Regions from separate parts of the Nonomuraea marmarensis genome, predicted to be linked through region 3. Evidence: riboswitches for the same ligand, from Rfam matches in the RefSeq annotation. Region 3 holds a riboswitch; each other region holds the start of a gene.
The links. A riboswitch is a leader RNA that binds a small molecule or an ion and turns the genes downstream of it on or off. The one in region 3 is predicted to bind thiamine pyrophosphate.
Positions count from the first base shown of each region.

Region 1: it holds a riboswitch for thiamine pyrophosphate, as region 3 does, so the genes downstream of both, ACFLIM_RS01230 (FAD-dependent oxidoreductase) here and ACFLIM_RS35290 (purine-cytosine permease family protein) in region 3, are expected to answer to the same signal.
Region 2: it holds a riboswitch for thiamine pyrophosphate, as region 3 does, so the genes downstream of both, thiC (phosphomethylpyrimidine synthase ThiC) here and ACFLIM_RS35290 (purine-cytosine permease family protein) in region 3, are expected to answer to the same signal.
Region 4: it holds a riboswitch for thiamine pyrophosphate, as region 3 does, so the genes downstream of both, tenA (thiaminase II) here and ACFLIM_RS35290 (purine-cytosine permease family protein) in region 3, are expected to answer to the same signal.

Region 1 covers NZ_JBICRM010000001.1:237,891-242,440, reverse strand. Annotated here, with positions in the region: gene ACFLIM_RS01250 (polyprenyl synthetase family protein) at 1-64, shown strand, start outside; gene thiE (thiamine phosphate synthase) at 314-952, opposite strand; gene ACFLIM_RS01240 (Rv2175c family DNA-binding protein) at 930-1,304, opposite strand; gene ACFLIM_RS01235 (NAD(P)/FAD-dependent oxidoreductase) at 1,335-2,504, opposite strand; TPP riboswitch at 2,557-2,673, shown strand; gene ACFLIM_RS01230 (FAD-dependent oxidoreductase) at 2,642-3,907, shown strand; gene thiS (sulfur carrier protein ThiS) at 3,904-4,104, shown strand; gene ACFLIM_RS01220 (thiazole synthase) at 4,097-4,550, shown strand, end outside.
Region 2 covers NZ_JBICRM010000003.1:119,433-123,982, forward strand. Annotated here, with positions in the region: gene ACFLIM_RS05965 (universal stress protein) at 70-918, opposite strand; gene ACFLIM_RS05970 (hypothetical protein) at 931-1,278, opposite strand; gene ACFLIM_RS05975 (hypothetical protein) at 1,392-1,553, opposite strand; TPP riboswitch at 1,605-1,717, shown strand; gene thiC (phosphomethylpyrimidine synthase ThiC) at 1,710-3,314, shown strand; gene ACFLIM_RS05985 (RidA family protein) at 3,323-3,733, shown strand; gene ACFLIM_RS05990 (SCO6745 family protein) at 3,730-4,550, opposite strand, start outside.
Region 3 covers NZ_JBICRM010000028.1:63,062-67,611, reverse strand. Annotated here, with positions in the region: gene ACFLIM_RS35310 (Fpg/Nei family DNA glycosylase) at 1-121, shown strand, start outside; gene ACFLIM_RS35305 (MFS transporter) at 123-1,532, opposite strand; gene ACFLIM_RS35300 (winged helix-turn-helix transcriptional regulator) at 1,654-2,046, shown strand; gene ACFLIM_RS35295 (rhodanese-like domain-containing protein) at 2,043-2,366, shown strand; TPP riboswitch at 2,423-2,537, shown strand; gene ACFLIM_RS35290 (purine-cytosine permease family protein) at 2,528-3,859, shown strand; gene ACFLIM_RS35285 (methylated-DNA--[protein]-cysteine S-methyltransferase) at 3,825-4,397, opposite strand; gene ACFLIM_RS35280 (sensor histidine kinase) at 4,494-4,550, shown strand, end outside.
Region 4 covers NZ_JBICRM010000002.1:444,503-449,052, reverse strand. Annotated here, with positions in the region: gene ACFLIM_RS05090 (hypothetical protein) at 1-456, opposite strand, end outside; gene ACFLIM_RS05085 (hypothetical protein) at 453-785, opposite strand; gene ACFLIM_RS05080 (EamA family transporter) at 966-1,874, opposite strand; gene ACFLIM_RS05075 (MarR family winged helix-turn-helix transcriptional regulator) at 1,916-2,431, shown strand; TPP riboswitch at 2,457-2,552, shown strand; gene tenA (thiaminase II) at 2,544-3,272, shown strand; gene ACFLIM_RS05065 (tyrosine-protein phosphatase) at 3,550-4,278, shown strand; gene ACFLIM_RS05060 (hypothetical protein) at 4,541-4,550, shown strand, end outside.

The DNA.
Region 1 (4,550 bases), on a different contig from region 3:
CACGCCGGAGGCCCGCGCCGCCCTGACCGAACTGGCCATCGCCGCCACCTCCCGCAAAACCTGACCGGCCCGGACCCACGACACCCCGCTGCGTCCCGCCCGCCCCGGACGCACGCCGCTGCGGGCAGTTGCAGGGGCCGACCGGGCGTCGCGCACCGCGTCCGAGGCCGGCCGGGCGGTCGCGCGTCGTGTGCAGGCCCACCGGCCGACGCGTGTGCCGGGCAGCGCTGATCGGCTTTGCGGGCATGCTCGACTCACATTTCGGCGGACCGCCGTGGAGGCACCCACGTGTGTGGGCGGGTGCCTCCGTGTGTCAGTGCGGTGACAGGCGCTTGGCGAACTCCGCCGCGGCCGCCCCCGGGTCGTCCGCGTCGGTGATCGCGCGTACCACCACCACCCGGCTCACCCCGTACGACATGACCTCGTCGAGGTTGTCGAGGGAGATGCCGCCGATCCCGAACCACGGCCGCGCGACGCCCAGCGACGCCGCGTGCCTGAGCAGCGGCGGGCCGGGAGCGGGGCGGCCGGGCTTGGTGGGCGTGGGCCAGATGGGGCCGCAGCAGAAGTAGTCGACGCCCTCCTCCACGGCCGCGGCGGAAGCCTCGGCGGCGGAGTGGGTGGACCGTCCGATGACGATGTCGTCGCCGAGTATCTCTCGCGCGACCGTCACAGGAAGGTCGTCCTGCCCCAGGTGGAGCACGTCGGGCCGGGCGGCGTAGGCGAGATCCGCCCGGTCGTTGACGGCCAGCAGCTTGCCGTGCCGGTCGCAGGCGTCGCGGAAGACCTCGAGGAGCGCGAGCTCTTCGCGCGCCTCCAGGCCCTTCTCGCGCAGCTGGACGATGTCCACGCCGGCGGCCAGCACCGAATCGAGGAACTCTGCCAGGTCGCCGCGGTCGCGGCGGCCGCCGGTGCAGAGATAGAGGCGGGCCTCAGAAAGCGAGGGCTTGGGCACGCCGCTTGACCTCGGTATGACGGCCGGCCTTGATCGCCTGGATGGGCGACCCCGGCAGGGACTCGTCGGGGGTGAAGAGCCAGCGCAGCGACTCGACATCGTCGTAGCCGGCATCCAGCAACACGGTCAGCGTGCCGGGCAGGCCCTTCATCACGTCCTTTCCATCCAGGAACACCGCGGGCACCTGAGGCCCGCCGCTCCCCCGGCGCACGCCGAGGAGCTTGTGATCCTTGAGGAGTTGCTTGGCCCGCCCTATTGAAAGGTCCAGGCGCGAGGCCACTTCGGGGAGAGTGAGCCACTCGTCTACGAGCTGGTCGGTCTCCCGGTCGATCTGTGCAACAGAAAGCGTCACGAAACCACAACTACCACATGCCGTCCTTGCTCAAACAACACAATCCCGTAGGGAGACTTCTGGATCTACCAGGCGTTCCGCGTCGAGACGATGGCCTGCGTCGATGATCCTACGCCCCTGTACGAGGTCGCGCGGCCGGTCCACGGCGAGCACCGCGGCGAGGGCGTCGTCGGCCGTGAGCCAGACGGCCGACCACTTGCCCTCGGGATCGCCGCGGTGGATGAGGCGCTCGCCCGCCGGATGGTGACCGGCGTATTGCACCATGTGCCCGAACTGCTCCGACCAGAAGTACGGAACGGGATCGTACGCGACGTCCTCCCCCAGCAGGCTGGCGGCGGCGACCTCGGGGGCGTTGAGTGCGGTGTCCCAGTGTTCGACCCTGAGCCTGGTCTGCCAGCGGCGCGACCACCAGGCGGCGCAGTCTCCGACGGCGACCGTGTTCGGCAGCGAGGCGCGCAGGTGCTCGTCGGTGACAACGCCGTTGTGGAGGTCGATGTCGGCGCCGGTGAGCCATTCGACGGCCGGGCGCACGCCGATGCCGGTGACCACCACGTGCGCCTCGACGAACTCACCCCCCACCAGCCGCACGCCGCCCTCGTCCACGGAGTCGACCATGGTGTCGAGCCGCAGGTCGATGCCGTCGTACCAGCGCTGGGTTTGGGCGCCGAGCTCGGTGCCGAGCGCGGTGGCGAGCGGCGTGGGACCCGCCTCGATCACCGTCACCACGCACCCGGCGCGGCGGGCGGCGGTGGCCACCTCCGCCCCGATCCATCCGGCGCCGATGATCGCGACGCGGACGCCCGGGACCAGCATGGCTCTGAGCTCGTGGGCGTCGTCGATGGTCCGCAGCACGTGCTGGGGGCCGTCGCCGGGCAGTGTGATCGGCTCGGCTCCGGTGGCGATGACCAGGCCGTCGTAGCCGAGCTCGCCCTCGGTCGTCTCCACGACGCCGCGGCGCAGGGCCTTGGCGCTGACGCCGGGCCAGAAGTCGACCTCGAGCGCGTCCAGGTCGGTGTCGATGTAGCTGGTGTCGGCGTCGCCGAGCAGCACGGCCTTGGACAGGGGCGGGCGATCGTAGGGGTGGTGGCGCTCCTGGCCCATCAGCGTGATCCTGCCGCTGAATCCTCGTCCGCGCAGCGCCTCCACCGTGCGCAGTCCGGCCAGTCCCGCTCCTACCACCACGACATGGTTCACGTTCATGACCATAACGGGGGCGGTGTCTGGATGTGGCACCGAGGCCGTAGGCTGGGGTCGTAAGACGCGCGGGAGTCCGGCCGTTACCGGGCTGAGAGGAAGGCTTCACCGGGCCTTCGACCGCAAGACACCTGATCCGGATCATGCCGGCGAAGGGAGCGCATGTGGACGTGATCGTGGGTGGCGGGGTCGTCGGGCTGTCGATCGCCTGGCGGCTGGCTCGCGACGGGCGGCCGGTCACTCTGGTGGACCCGGCCCCGGCCTCGGGGGCCTCGCACGCGGCCGCGGGAATGCTGGCTCCGGTCAGCGAGGTCACCTATACGGAGGCGCCGCTGCTGCGGCTGGGGGTGGCCTCGTTGCGCCGCTGGCCCTCCTTCGCCGCCGAGCTGGCGGCCGACGCCGGGTTCGGGGCCGACGACGTTCTCGGTGAAGGGTTCGGCATCGGCGAAGCGGCCCGGGCGGGGCTGGATCTGCGGGCGGAGGGGACGCTCGACGTGGCGTTCGGGGCCGACGATCTCGCGGCGCTGGACGAGCTGGCGGCGTTCATGGACAAGCTGGCGCTGCCGGTCGAACGGCTGACCGGGCGCGAATGCCGCCGCCTGGAGCCCATGCTGGCCCCCTCCGTGCGCGGTGGGCTGCTGGCGCCCGGCGACGCCTGGGTGGACCCGCGCCGCGTGACGGCCGCGCTGCTCGCGGCCCTGGACCGGCTGGGCGTGCCGCTGGTGCGGGCGCGCGCGACCGAGCTCCTGCGCGACGGCGGCCGGGTCGTCGGGGTACGCCTGGCGCCATCCGGAGACCGCGACGCCCGGGCCGCCGGTGACGTGCCGTCGGAGATGCGAGCCGATCAGGTGATCCTGGCGGCCGGGGTCTGGAGTGCCGAGCTGGCCGACGTGCCCGTCCGGCCGGTGAAGGGGCAGATCATGCGGTTGCGTTCCGCGCGGCCGCTGCTCACCCGGTGTGTGCGGGGCACCGTGCACGGCGCGTCCGTCTACCTCGTGCCCCGGGGCGACGGCGAGCTGGTGGTCGGGGCCACTCAGGAGGAGATGGGGTTCGACACCAGGGTGACGGCGGGCGGGCTCTACGAGCTGCTGCGCGACGCCAGGGAGCTGGTGCCGGGGGTGACCGAGCTGGAGGTCGCCGACGTGGTGGCGGGGCTGCGGCCTGGGACGCCGGACAACCTGCCGCTCATCGGCCCCAGCGGGACGCCGGGGCTCACACTGGCCACCGGGCATTACCGGGGCGGCGTGCTGCTGGCTCCGCTCACGGCGGCCCTCGTGGCAAGCGCAGTGGCAGGCATTCCGGCGGGCGTGCCGGGCGGAGCAGGCGGGCTGGTGGGAGATGGCGTGCTGGGCGAAGAGGGTGAGCTGGCGGCGTTGTGCTCGCCGGGGAGATTTCGGGAAACTTCATGATTGTGATGATCAACGGGGCCGCGCACGAGGTGGCCGACGGGCTTACCGTGGCGCAGGCCGTACGGACTTTGACCTCGGCCACCACCGGAGTGGCCGTGGCCGTGAACGACGAGGTGGTCGCGCGGAGCTCGTGGGAGACGACGGTGCTCGGCGACAGCGACCGCGTGGAGGTTCTGACGGCGGTGCAAGGTGGATGATCTGATCATCGCCGGGGAGAAGTTCTCCTCCCGGCTCATCATGGGGACCGGTGGCGCGCCCTCGCTGGAGGTGCTCGACCAGGCGCTGGCCGCGTCCGGGACCGAGTTGACCACGGTGGCCATGCGGCGGCTCGACCCCGGCTCGCGCGGCTCCGTACTGGACGTGCTGCGCGAGCGGGACATCAAGGTGCTCCCGAACACGGCGGGCTGCTTCACCGCGGGCGAGGCCGTGCTGACGGCGCGGCTGGCCAGGGAGGCGCTGGGCACCGGCTGGGTCAAGCTGGAGGTCATCGCCGACGAGCGCACGCTGCTGCCGGACCCGATCGAGACGTTTGACGCGGCCGAGCGGCTGGTGGCGGACGGGTTCGTGGTGCTGCCGTACATCGGCGACGATCCGGCGCTGGCGCGGCGGCTGGAGCAGGCGGGCTGCGCGGCCGTGATGCCTC
Region 2 (4,550 bases), on a different contig from region 3:
GCCCGGATCGGCGACCTGCGCGGATGCCGGGATCGGCATGTAACTTTCAGGAGAGCGGAGACGCCGCGCTCAGGTCGCCTGGGAGTGCCCGCGGATCACCGCGAGCGGGCAGGGCGCGTGGTGGAGCATGGCCTGGCTGATCGAGCCCATGAGCATCCCGGCCAGCTGGCCGTGCCCGCGCGAGCCCACGACCAGCAGATCCGCCCCCGCCGCCGCCTCCCTCAGCACCTCGACGGGATGTCCGTGGACGATCTCCGCCACCACGTCCACCCCGGGATGCCGCTCCCGGTGCCCGGCCAGCAGCTCCTTCAACACCCGCAACGCGTCCCGCTCGCCGTTGCCGTCGGCCGGCTCGAAGCCGCTCGGTTGCGGCCAGGCCCACGCCTGTACGGCACGCAACTTCGTACCTCGTGACTCCGCCTCGTCGAAGGCGAAGTCGAGCGCCCGCATGGACCCCGGCGAGCCGTCGACCCCGACCACCACCTCCCCGCGCGGCGACGAGGGCCGCTCGTGGATCAGAACGACGTTCGTACGGGCGTGCGCGGCGACCCCGTAGGCGACGGACCCGACCAGCAGCCCGCGTACACCGCCGATCCCGCGACTGCCGACGACCAGCAGCTCAGCCCCCTCGGAGGCCTTGACCAGGGCCGAACGGGGGTCGCCAGGGAGCAGGACGGTCTCCACGATGATTCCGGGCCGCTCGCGCAGCGCCCGGTCCCTGGCCGAGACGAGCACCGTGTTGGCGCTCTCGCGCAGCCACCGGCCCACCTCGGCGTAGCGGCCGCCGGACTCCTCGCACACCCATTTGGGTACGGCGTGCGCCACGGTCAGCGGCGCCTTGCGCAGCGCTGCCTCCGTGGCGGCCCAGCCGACGGCTTCCAGGCCGGTACGCGAGCCGTCCGCCCCAGCGATGATCAAGATCTCAGCTCCTCAGGCGTACACGTAGCACTCCACCTCGGCGCGGCGGAACGAGATTCCCTGCTCTACGGACGTCTGCTTGCACTGGCGTTCGGACCTGCTCAACTTGAGCGGGCCGCACACGGTGACACCCGTGTATGTCCGGCAGTCGAGCGTGTGGCTGGGTTTACCGATGTAGTACAGCTCCTTGACCGCCGCGCGGCATCGCGACTTCCCCGTGTCGGAGTAGCGACACTGGGCGATCAGGGTGTCGTACTGCTCCTGGCTCACTTCGTGCTGCTCGATACCGTCTCCTGAGGCGGCGGGCGTACCGAACGCGGCCACCACCACGAGTCCTGCGACAGCGGCGATCTTTTTCATGTTTCCCCTGATGGGAGAGTACCGCTCAGGGCGATCGTCAAACCTCGCGCCGCGCCGCCAGCACGCCTCCCGGCTGCAGGGCCGCGCGCCAGGCGCGTAGCGTCGGCTCGGTCTCAGCGCCGCCCCAGGTCGGCTACCCGCCCTCCGGTGGGCAGCGCGGTGGCGAAGCGTTGGCGGAAGGCCAGGAAAGCGGCGTCGGGGGTTTCCGAGCGGGTGGCGAAGACGGGGGCGATGCGGTCGTAGCCGGCGGTGGTCCGAGCCGTGGGATCGTCCATTTTGGGAATAATGCCATGTTTCGGGCGGGGTTCGGGGTGGGTACGATCACCGCCGACCAACGCGGGAGCCCGGTGCGGACCGGGCTGAGAGGACGGCTGACAGCCGCCGACCGCCAGAACCTGCTCCGGGTAATGCCGGCGAAGGGAGTTTGCGCGATGAACAGCGCGCGTTTTTCCAAGATTTACACCGGTGACCTGCGCGTGCCGATGCGTCAGGTGCGGCTCTCCGACGGCTCGGCGGTGACGCTGTACGACACCTCGGGCCCGTATACCGACCCCTCTGTCGAGACGGACGTCAGGCGGGGGCTGCCGCGCCTGCGCGAGCGGTGGGCCGGCGAGCGCCGGGCGGCGGGGGAGCCGGTGACGCAGGTCGCCTGCGCGAGGAAAGGGCTGGTCACCAAGGAGATGGAGTTCGTGGCGGTGCGCGAGGGCGTCACCCCCGAGTTCGTCCGGCAGGAGGTCGCGGCCGGCCGGGCCATCATCCCCGCGAACGTCAACCACCCCGAGTCCGAACCCATGATCATCGGCCGGAACTTCCTCGTGAAGATCAACGCCAACATCGGCAACTCCGCCGTGACGTCCTCCATCGAGGAGGAGGTCGAGAAGATGGCCTGGGCCACCAGGTGGGGCGCCGACACGATCATGGACCTGTCCACGGGCCAGGACATCCACGAGACCCGCGAGTGGATCATCCGCAACTCGCCGGTGCCGGTCGGGACCGTACCCATCTACCAGGCGCTGGAGAAGGTGAAGGGGCGCCCCGAGGCCCTGTCGTGGGAGGTCTACCGCGACACCCTGGTCGAGCAGTGCGAGCAGGGCGTCGACTACGTGACCGTGCACGCGGGGGTGCGGCTGGCGTACGTGCCGCTGACGGCCCGCCGCAAGACCGGGATCGTCTCGCGCGGCGGCTCGATCATGGCCGCGTGGTGCCTGGCGCACCACCGCGAGAGCTTCCTGTACGAGCACTTCGACGAGATGTGCGAGCTCCTGGCCCGTTACGACGTGTCGTTCTCGCTCGGCGACGGGCTGCGTCCCGGGTCGATCGCGGACGCCAACGACGAGGCGCAGTTCGCCGAGCTGCGCACGCTCGGGGAGCTCACCCGGATCGCCCGCCATCATGATGTCCAGGTGATGATCGAAGGGCCGGGCCACGTGCCCATGCACAAGATCAAGGAGAACGTCGACCTGCAGCGCGAGCTCTGCGACGACGCGCCGTTCTACACGCTCGGCCCGCTCGTGACGGACGTCGCGCCCGGGTACGACCACATCACCTCGGGCATCGGGGCCGCCATGATCGGCTGGTACGGCACGGCCATGCTCTGCTACGTCACCCCCAAGGAGCACCTCGGCCTGCCGGACAAGGACGACGTCAAGACGGGCGTGATCACGTACAAGATCGCGGCGCACGCGGCGGACCTCGCCAAGGGGCACCCGGGGGCGCAGGCGTGGGACGACGCGCTGTCGAACGCGCGGTTCGAGTTCCGCTGGGAGGACCAGTTCGACCTGGCGCTCGACCCCGACACGGCCCGCGCCTTCCACGACGAGACCATGCCCGCCGCGCCCGCCAAGACGGCGCACTTCTGCTCGATGTGCGGGCCCAAGTTCTGCTCGATGCGGATCAGCCACGACGTGCGCCGGTACGCTGCCGAGCACGGGCTGGCCGAGGAGGAGGCGCTGGAGGCGGGCCTGGCGGAGAAGGCCGAGGAGTTCACCAGGCGGGGCGCCTCGATCTACCTGCCCGATCCCGACGCCGTGAACTAGGAAATAATGTGGCTGGTGTGCGATTGATCCGTAGTCCCGAGCTGGCGCAGACGGTCGAGTACGCGTACGCGGCCGTCGCCGACGTGCCGGTGCGCGCCATCTGGGCCGCGGGTGCCTGTCCACTCGACGCCGGCGGCAAGACCGTCGCGGTGGGCGACATCGCCGGTCAGACCCACCAGGTGATGCGCAACCTGGTCACGGCGCTGGAGAGCGCCGGCGCCACGCTGACCGACGTGGCCAAGACCACCGTGTACGTCGCCTCGTCCCGCCAGGCCGACCTGGTCGCGGCCTGGCGGGTCTATCGCGAGTACATGGGTGACCATGACGTGCCCAGCACGCTGCTCGGGGTCGCCGTGCTCGGCTATCCCGACCAGCTCGTGGAGGTCGAGGCGGTCGCCCTGATCACCGGGCAGGTTTAGCTGATATTGAGCAGGCCCGCGTCGACGACACGGCGGCCGAAGGGACGGGCCAGCTCGGCCAGGCGCTCGCAGCCCTCCTCGCCCAGCGCCTCGTACGCCGGCATGGCCAGAATGTCCGTGCGGTCCTCGATGTGCTGGCGGAGGGCCTTGCCTTCCGTGGTGAGGGTGTCGCCGGCCACGAGGTCGCGGTCGCGTAGGCCGTCTTCCGCGGCCACCCACTCCTCCTCCGGCCAGGCGCGGCTGATTTTGAGGAAGGGGGTGGGTACCGTGCCGGTGGCGGCGTGCAGGATCAGGGCTTCGAGGCCGGTCACGCCCTCCGCGAGGAGCGTGGCGACGTGGCCGTCGCCGCGGAATTCGCGGAGGAGGGTTTGGGCGTGCCAGAGCTGCAGGAGCGGGTCATCCGGCCAGGGGAGGGTGGCGTGGGCGGCGAAGAGGGGGCGGCCCTGGGGGTGTTCGCAGGCGGACTCGGCGGCGCGGCGAGCCAGGGTCAGGGTCTGGTTCAGCTCGGGGAGCTCGTGGATGGCCGCTCTGTTCAGGGCTTCCGCGGCGGCTTGGTAGCGGGCATCGAGGATCTGTTCCGGGGTGACGGCGGCCCAGGCATCCCGGAGCGACCGGCGTACGAGAGCCGGGCAGAAGTTGTAGAACGTGGCGATGACCAGGTCGGCGGAGGCACGGCCGAAGGGGGCGCTGCGTGAGGTGAAATATCCGGACATGCCGGTTAGGCCCAGCTCGGTGTAGCGCCGGGAGGCTTCGGGGACGAAGTAGATCATGCCGTGGATGGGCTCCAGGCGGCGCCAGGCGCGGCGGGCAGATGTGG
Region 3 (4,550 bases):
CGTGTGCGGCGACACGATCCGGGAGGTCTCGTTCGCCGACTCCTCGCTCCAGTACTGCCCCACCTGCCAGACAGGCGGCAAGCCGCTGGCCGACCGCCGCCTGTCCAGGCTGCTCAAATAGCTCAAATAGCCGCGGGCACCCGATCCTCGGTCCGCGCGCGGGTGCGCAGGCCGACGGCCGCGATGATCGCGGCCAGCAGCGTGGCCGTCACCGGCACCACCAGGGCCGTGCGCAGGGCGGTCAGGCCCGCTTCGGGCGTGGTCGCGTCGCCCAGCGCGGCCACGTTGACCGCCGTCACGATGGACAGGCCCAGCGCCGCGCCGAACTGGAAGGACGAGTTGATGAGGCCGCCGGCCAGGCCCTGTTCGTGCTCGGCGATGCCGTCCGTGGCCACGATCGTGAGCGGGCCGTAGACGAAGGCGAACATCAGGCCGATCAGCAACATCGACGGCAACATGGCCGCGTAGGCCCAGTCCAGCCCGACCCCGAGGAACAGCGCGTACGCCAGCAGACCCGACAGCAGGCCGCCGAGCACGACCTTGGCGTTGCCGTACCGGTTGACCAGCCACGGGGTGAGCGTGGGGGCGAGCACCACATCGGCGGCGGCCGCGAGCAGCGCCAGGCCGGTCTGGATGGTGGACCAGCCGCGCAGCTCCTGCAGGTACAGCGTGACCAGGAACTGGAAGCCGAAGAACGAGGCCGTGAGCAGGGCGGCCGTCACATTCGAGCGGACCAGCGGGGCCGACCTGAGCAGGCCGAGGCGGACCAGGGGGTTCGCGGAGCGGCGTTCGATGGCGACGAAGGCCGCCAGCAGCGCCAGGCCGCCGGCGAAGGCCGCGACGGTCAGGGGCCAGCCGTCGGCGGGGTGCTCCAGGCGTACCACTCCGTAGACCAGCAGCATCATCGCGCCCGTGACGCTCGCCGCGCCCGCCAGGTCGAAGCCCCGCGCCGCCGGCCGGGCGGCGGCGGGCTCCTTGAGCAGGGGGATGGCGGCGAGCAGGATCGCCAGCGACAACAGGACCGGCGCGAAGAAGACCCAGCGCCAGCCGAACGTGGTCAGCACCCCGCCGATCACCAGCCCCAATGCGAAACCGCCGGCGGCCGTGCCCGCGTAGATGAGCAGGGCCCTGTTGCGCTGCCTGCCCTCGGGGAAGTTCGTGGTGATCAGGGAAAGGCCCGCGGGCGTCATGAACGCGGCGGCCACCCCCGTGACGAACCTGGCCACCAGCAGCACCCACCCCTCGTCCGCGAACCCGCCGAGCCCCGAGAAGACCAGGAACACCCCCAGCCAGAGCAGGAACATCCGCCGCCTGCCCAGCAGGTCCGCCGCCCGGCCGCCGAGCAGCATGAAACCGCCGTAACCCAGCACGTACGCGCTCACCACCCCGCTCAGCATGCCGGTGGACAACCCCAGGTCGGCCCGGATGGACGGAAGGGCGACGTTCAGCATGGCCACGTCGATGCCCTCCAGGAAGATGGCCCCGCACAGAACAGCAAGCACGCCCCAGGAACGGGCGGGAACTATAGGCATGACAAACCCCCGGTTACTTCTAGGCAGGTCAGTTCTCTCTTGTAACCGTCCAAATCATGGGCCAACATGAAATGTCATGGAAGACGGCACTTTGAGATCACTCAGTTACTGCGAAGGCACCATGGAAGACGACGACTACGACGTACGGCAGTGGGACGTCCGGGAGGACTGCGAGGTCCGCCAGATCCTCGACCGCATCGCGGACAAGTGGTCGCTGCTCGTCATCGCCCTGCTCGACTGCCAGAGCCTGCGCTTCACCCAGCTCCGCCGCGAGATCGACGGCGTCAGCCAGCGCATGCTGAGCGTGACCCTGCGCCAGCTCGAACGCGACGGGCTGGTCAGCCGCACGGTCCACCCCGTTGTGCCGCCTCGCGTGGACTACGCGCTGACGCCGCTCGGCCGTACCCTGCACCAGACCATCAAGTCCCTGGTCACCTGGACCGAGAAGCACCAGGAGGAGATCGCCACGGCGCGTGCCGCGTACGACCGGCGGCGCGAGATGATGGAGTCATGACCGTTCCTGAGATCGAGGCCAGTGCCCTTCCCTCCGACGCCTACCTGCTCGACGTCCGAGAACAGGACGAATGGGTGGCCGGCCACGCGCCGGAGGCTGTGCACATCCCCATGACCCAGATCCAGGGCCGGGTCGACGAGGTCCCGAGCGACCGGACGGTCTACGTCGTGTGCCGGGTGGGCGGCCGGTCCCTGCAGGTCGCGGCCTGGCTCAACCAGCTCGGTCGCGACGCGGTCAACGTCGGGGGCGGCATGCAGTCGTGGGAGTTCGCGCGCCGCCCGATGGTCAGCGAGACCGGGCAGCAGCCGTTCGTAGCCTGAAAACTCGCCCTCTATGGCGGTTTTGCCGTCATTAAGGCATGATGAGGGCGCTAACTGCAGATCGTCGCGGGAGCTCGGGGTGCCGGGCTGAGAGGGCAGCTATCTGATCCGCTGCCGACCGCCTGAACCTGTCCGGGTAATGCCGGCGTAGGGAGTGTGCGATGACGCACGTCGTCGACGAAGTTCCGCTGACTCTCGAAGGACGACCGCCGAAGACGCTCGGCGTGCTCGACCAGGGTGCGCTCTGGGCGAACCTCGGCGTCAGCCTCCTGGGCTTCTCAGGGGCGCTGTTCCTGCTCGACCCCCTCGGCAACGCCCCGCTCAGCCTGGCCGCCGCGCTCCTGGCGGCCGTGGTCGGCAGCCTGATCGGCACGGCCATGGTGGGCCTGTCCGCCATCCCCGGCACGCGGACCGGGCAGCCGGCGATGGTGCTGCTGCGCGGGCTGTTCGGGGCCAGGATCTCCTACGTTCCCTCGGCGCTGAACATCGTGCAGATGCTCGGCTGGGGGGCCTTCGAGCTCTGGGTGATCGCCAAGGCCGCCACCGCGATCTTCGGCGGCGTGCCGTACCAGGTGTGGGTGATCGCGGCGGGGGTGCTGACCACCGCGCTCACGATCTGGCCGCTCGGCGCGATCCGGCTGCTACGCCGGTACGTCACCATCGGGGTGATCGTGTCGTTAGTCTGGTTCACCTGGTTCTTCCTGACCGAGGCTCCGGTGCACACCGGCGGGTCGTGGACCGCGTTCGCACCGGCCGTGGACTACGTGATCGCGATTTCGGTGTCGTGGGTGCCGATGGCCGCCGACTTCGCCCGGCACTCCAGGTCGAGCAGGGCCGCGTTCACCGGCGTGGTCGGCGGCTACACGCTGGCGCAGGTGGCCTGCCTGGGGCTGGGCGTGTACGCGGTGGCCATCGCCGGGGCGGACGCGGTGCTCGCCGACAGCACGGTGGTGTTCAACCCGTTCGTGGCGGTGCCGGTGGGCGCGTTGTTCTTCGGCATCCTGGTGCTGCGCGAGACCGACCAGTCCTTCGCCAACGTCTACTCCACCACGGTCTCGCTGCAGAACCTGATGCCGCGGGTGGACCGGCGGGTCATCTCCGGCGCGATCGGCGTGCTCACCGTCGCGATCGCCCTGGTCGTGGACGTCACCTCGTACGGCGCGTTCCTCACGGTGATCGGGGCGGTGTTCGTGCCGATGTTCGCGGTGCTCGCCGTGGACTACTTCGTGCTCGGCGGCTCCTACCGCTGGGACACCGGCGAGAACGCGCCCGCCCGCTGGTCGATGCTGGTGCCGTGGGCGCTCGGCTTCGTCGCCTACTGGCTGACCACGTCCACGATCACCGTCGAGGCGTGGGACGGCTTCTGGGTCACGGTCCGCGAGGCGATCGGGTTCACCCGGCAGCCGTGGATGAACGGCGCGCTCGGCGCCGCCCTGGTGGCGGCGCTGGTGACGCTGCTCATCGGCTGGCGGAGGCGCGACTTTCGACGTTGAGCAGGTGCTGCTTGGCGGCCGTGCCGCCCGGGTAGTCGCCCAGCGTGCCGTCCTCGCGCACCACCCGGTGGCTCGGCACGATCACGCAGATGGGGTTGGAGGCCAGCGCGTTGCCGATCGCCCGCAGCGCGCGCGGCCTGCCGATGCTCTCGCCGATCTCCTCGAGCGTCGTGGTGGTGCCGTAGGCGACCGCCATCGTCTTCTGCAGCACCGTACGCGCGAAGGACGTGGCCAGCGTCAGGTCCACCGGCGTGGCGAACGCGCGCAGGCGGCCGGAGAAGTACGCGTCCAGCTCCCTGCGCACCGGGTCGAGCCGCCGGGCGTCCGGCCCGATGAACGTGCCCACATGCCTGGTGACCAGCTCGAACACGTTGTTTTCCGGCTCGAAGCTGCACGCCGCGATGCCCTTGCCCGTCACGGCCAGCACCAGCTTGCCCACGGCGCCGTCGTAGGTGCCGAACGCGACGTCGGGCGGCGTCTCGCCTCTGTAGGTGCTGGAGGTCACGCGCAGCAGGGCATCGAGATCACCGCTCGACATTCCCTCACCCTCCCCACCCCGTAGAGAATCACCGTGACCGCAGCGTATCGGACGGATCGCCCGACGCACCCCCCGCGCCACGTGCACTATGGAGGTGTGGGGGACGAATGGGCCGGTAGTGACGATGAGATCGCTCGCGCGGTGCTCGCCAGC
Region 4 (4,550 bases), on a different contig from region 3:
CGCTTCGATGCCTGTTTTGGCGGTCCAGACATGGATCAACGCTTCCTCGCGGGTGACCTGGAACGCGGGATCGTAGTCGGCGCGATGCCGCAGCACTTGAAGTTCGCTGAAGGTCTTGGCCAGTTCCTCGAGGTCCGCCGGGACCGTTCCCGTGGTGGAGTCCACGAACAGCAGGCTGACCGGGCCAGGAAGAGTGCGCCGAGCGACGAGGTCATCGACCCATCTGGCCGCTTTCCGGAAATTGCCGTGGGCGTACCAGCGGCCGATGACCTGCTGATGTTCGAGCGGCCCCGTTCGGGCCGCTCGACGTGCGCCATGCTGAACCAGCTCATAAAAGAGCGCGTAGTATGCGGTCGAGATCGCGCGGCGCAGAAAAACGGTGCGGCGGCCCCATGCTTCGCCCGTCAGAGCGCTGGCGAGATGGAGGTAGTCGTCGGCATTGAAGTCTCGTCTCACGGCCTCTCCTGCTGATCGGAGTCCATCGACTCATTGCCGGCGCTCGTGTCTTCGGGCCGGTCGCGAGAGGCCCAGTAGCTTGCGGTGAACAGCCTCACATGCACGTAGTCATCGAGGCCTTGTTCGACCGCGAGCCGATTCGCCCCCGTGTGGAGTCCGTGAAAGTACGCGACAGACCAGGTTTCGCCTTCCGGCGAGTCCGTGACGACCAGCGCCCTGAGGATGTCTTCTCCCGCCGAATCCTCGTACGGCTCGACGACTACCTGGCGAACCGCGGGACCGTCGGGGAGGTTCAACTCCTTGATCGCGGCGGCCAGGTTGTTCATCATTTCGGTTCGCCTGTGGGCTCTCATAAGAACCATCTTGACCCTTTCGGACATTAGTAGACGGCCACGTCAGCGGGCCATTCGCATCTTGTCAGAAGTCTCCATCACAGGCCTCGAATTTATGAAAGATCAGGCTCGCGACTACGTCAAATGCGGTCGCAATCCAGGGCAACACCGTCTTTGTTAGGCGGCGCCTTTCCGTTCGAGGAGGCGGTCGGCTCGGGTGCGGGCGGTCGTGGCGAGGCGGGTGGCGGCGGGCTGGCCGAGGAAGATGCCGAGCAGGGCCAGCGCGATCCCGCCGAGTTGCTGCGCGGTGAGCGCTTCCGCCGCGATCGTCGTCCCGAGCAGGACCCCGGTCACCGGGTTGAGCAGTCCGAGCAGGCCCACCGTGCCGGCCGGCAGGTGCCGCAGCCCCGCGAACCAAGAGGCGAAGGCGATGGCCGTGGCGACGACGGTGACGTAGGTGAAACCCGCGATCGCGGGGGTCGTCAGGGTCGGTGGCGGGCCTTCCAGAGCGATGGCGAACGGCATCAGGACGAGGCCGCCGGCGATGAGCTGCCACGACGTCGATGACAGTACGTCGACCTCGTGGCTCCACCTTTTGGCCAGCACGTACCCGAGTGACGACATCAGCATGGCCGCGACGGAGGCGAGCACGCCGCGGCCGTCGACGGCGGTCGTGCCGGTGAGGAGCATCAGGCACACGCCCGCGATGCCGACGGCGGCTCCGGCCAGGTACGTGACCCGCGGCCGCTCGGCGAGTAACGACCAGGCCAGCAGCATCATCACGACGGGCGAGGTCGCCATGATCGTCGAGGCGACGGTCGTCGGGAGCAGTTGCGCGGCCAGGTAGACGAGCGCGAAGAAGGCGCTCATGTTGAGGATCCCGAGGACGAGAGACTTCCACCACCACGTGCCATGGGGGCGCTTCCTGCTGAGGAGGAGCAGCAGCAGCCCGGCGGGCAGCGCCCTGATGGCGGCCCCGTACAGGGGGTAGCCGGAGGGGAGGAACTGGTGGGTGACGTAGTAGTTCGTCCCCCAGGCCACGGGCGCGATCGCAGTGACCAAGGCCCAACCCGCAGTAGCTTTCATGGAAGCTATAATATCTTCCTTGGAAGCTATATTGGAGAGTCATGAGCGAACCCCTGGATCACATCGCCCGCATCCAGCGGCAATGGGCTCGCGAGCGCCCGGACGTGGACGTCACCCCGCAGGGGGTGATCGGGCGGCTGCACCGCCTCGCCGGGCATCTCACCGAGCAGTTGTGCGTCGTCTACCGGCGGTACGGGCTCAAGGAGGGCGAGTTCGACGTCCTGGCCGCTCTGCGGCGGGCCGGGGAGCCGTACGAGCACGCGCCCGGGGAGCTCGCCGCGTTCACCATGGTCACCACGGGCGCGATGACCAAGCGCATCGACCGGCTCGAACGCGACGGGCTGGTCACCCGCCGGGTGAGCGAGCGTGACGGGCGCGGCCGGGTGGTGGCGCTCACCGACGCGGGCAAGGACCTGATCGACCGGGCGTTCACCGAGCACATGCGCAACGAACGCCGCCTCGTCGACGAGCTGGACCCGGAGCAGGCCGCCCAACTCGAATCACTGCTGGCGGCCTGGCTGGCCCACTTCGAGGCGCCCCTCCAGCCGGACGGCTGAGCACGCGCGGTGTTCTGTTATGTTGGGCGGCGACGCGGGGTGCCCGGAGATCCGGGCTGAGATCAAACCCGTCGAACCTGATCTAGTTCGGACTAGCGAAGGGACGTCAACGTTGACCTCGTCCATAGCGGCAATCGCCCCGAACGGCGACGCGGGCGCGCAAGGTACGTTCTGCGACGACATGTGGCAGCGCACCGCCGATCTGATGGGCGCGATCCACGACCACCCGTTCAACACCGCCCTCGGCGACGGCACCCTCGAACGCGACCGGTTCGCCTTCTACATCGTCCAGGACGGCCGCTACCTGGAGGCGTTCTCCAAGGCCCTGGCCACCGCGTCGACCCGCGCGGCCGACCCCGCGGACGCGGCCTTCTACGCCCAGAGCGCCCACACCGCCCTGGCCGCGGAACGCATGCTGCACGCGGGATACATCGAGGAGTTCGGCCTCGGCGCCGAGGACGCGGCGGGCATCGCGACCTCGCCGACGTGCCTGGCGTACGCGTCGTTCCTGCAGGCCACGGCACTCACCGCGCCCTATCCGGTGCTCGCCGCAGCGGTGCTGCCGTGCTTCTGGATCTACCAGGACGTCGGTACGGCCCTGCTTCAGAAGGCCGGCCCCGAGCACCCGTACCAGAAGTGGATCTCCACCTACTCCGACCCCGCCTTCGCGGCCTCGGTCGAACAGGCCAAGTCCATCACGGACCGGCTCGCCACGACCACCGACCCGGCGACTCGGGAGGCCATGGGGGAGGCGTACTGCCGGGCGGCCGCGTACGAGTGGATGTTCTGGGACAGCGCCTGGCACCGCGAGTCCTGGCCGACCGCCCGCTGGCTTTCCTGACGGCGATGGTCGTCCGGTGCGTACGCGCAGGCCGCCCGATAGGCTGCCGGGCCACCAGCGTGTCGCCGATCCGGCACATGACGTTGTCCCACCCGTTCGTCCCACCCGTTCGCCATCGCTTCGACCGGCAAGTGCGCGAGGTCAGGGTGCTGGGCGGCCAAGGAGCCGCCGTACGAGATCCGGGGAGACGTCCACTTCGGCGGCCGGCATGCGGTGCGGACCCACCCGGCGAGCCTGACTCGTTCCATTGGCGGCGGAGGGCCGTAGGGTGATCGCCGTGGAGAGACATATCGCGTTCGAGCGGCTGTACAACTTCCGCGATCTCGGCGGCTACCAGGCCGCGGACGGCCGTGAGGTGCGGTGGGGGCGGCTGTTCCGCTCGGACTCGCTGGCCAGGCTCGAAGGTCTGGACTGGGCCCGGTTCCAGGAGCTGGGGATCCGCACTGTGATCGACCTTCGCTACCCCTGGGAGATCGAGGCCCAGGGCCGCGTGCCCGCACAGCGGGGATTGGCCTACTTCAACTTCAGCATCGAGCACCGGCCGTACGACCAGGCGGAGATCGACCCGGACGTGGACCCGTGGCGCTACCTGGCCGACCGGTATGCCGAGGTGGCCTTGGACGGCGTGAACGAGCTCCGTCAGGCGCTCGAGGTCATCGCCGCGGGCACCGGGCCTCTGGTGTTCCACTGCAAGTCCGGCAAGGATCGGACCGGTCTGGTGGCCGCCCTCGTACTGTCCCTGCTGGGTGTGGCCGAAGACGACATCGTCGAGGACTTCGCGCTCACCGAACTGGCCACCGACCGCCTGCTCGCCGACTGGCGAGCCGCCAATCCCGGCCGCGAACTGCGCTGGCCCGCCTACGGACGAGCCCCGGCGGACATCATGCGCCTGTCCCTTGCCGACATGACCGCGACCTACGGCTCCATCCACGCCTACGCCACCGAGCGACTCGGTATCGACAAGGAACTGATCAGCCGGCTTCGAGGCAACCTGCTCAGGCCGTGAACGACGCAGACCCCAACGACCCGCCCCGGTCGCGTTGTTCCTCGGAGGCCAGAGCAGGCCTGCCGGAGGCGGCGGACCTGTTGGCGCACTCCCGCGTGGCAGGTGTCTGCGTGCATGGATAACTGCGGTGCGCGCAGCGCCAATGCCAAGCGCGAGGGTGCTCTTCCATGATGGAGGCCAATGCACGCAACGCCCACTTACGGGGGAACGGGCTCAGGGCTACGCGATACCGACGAACAGGGCCCGCCTCATTATCATGATCATGTCACACA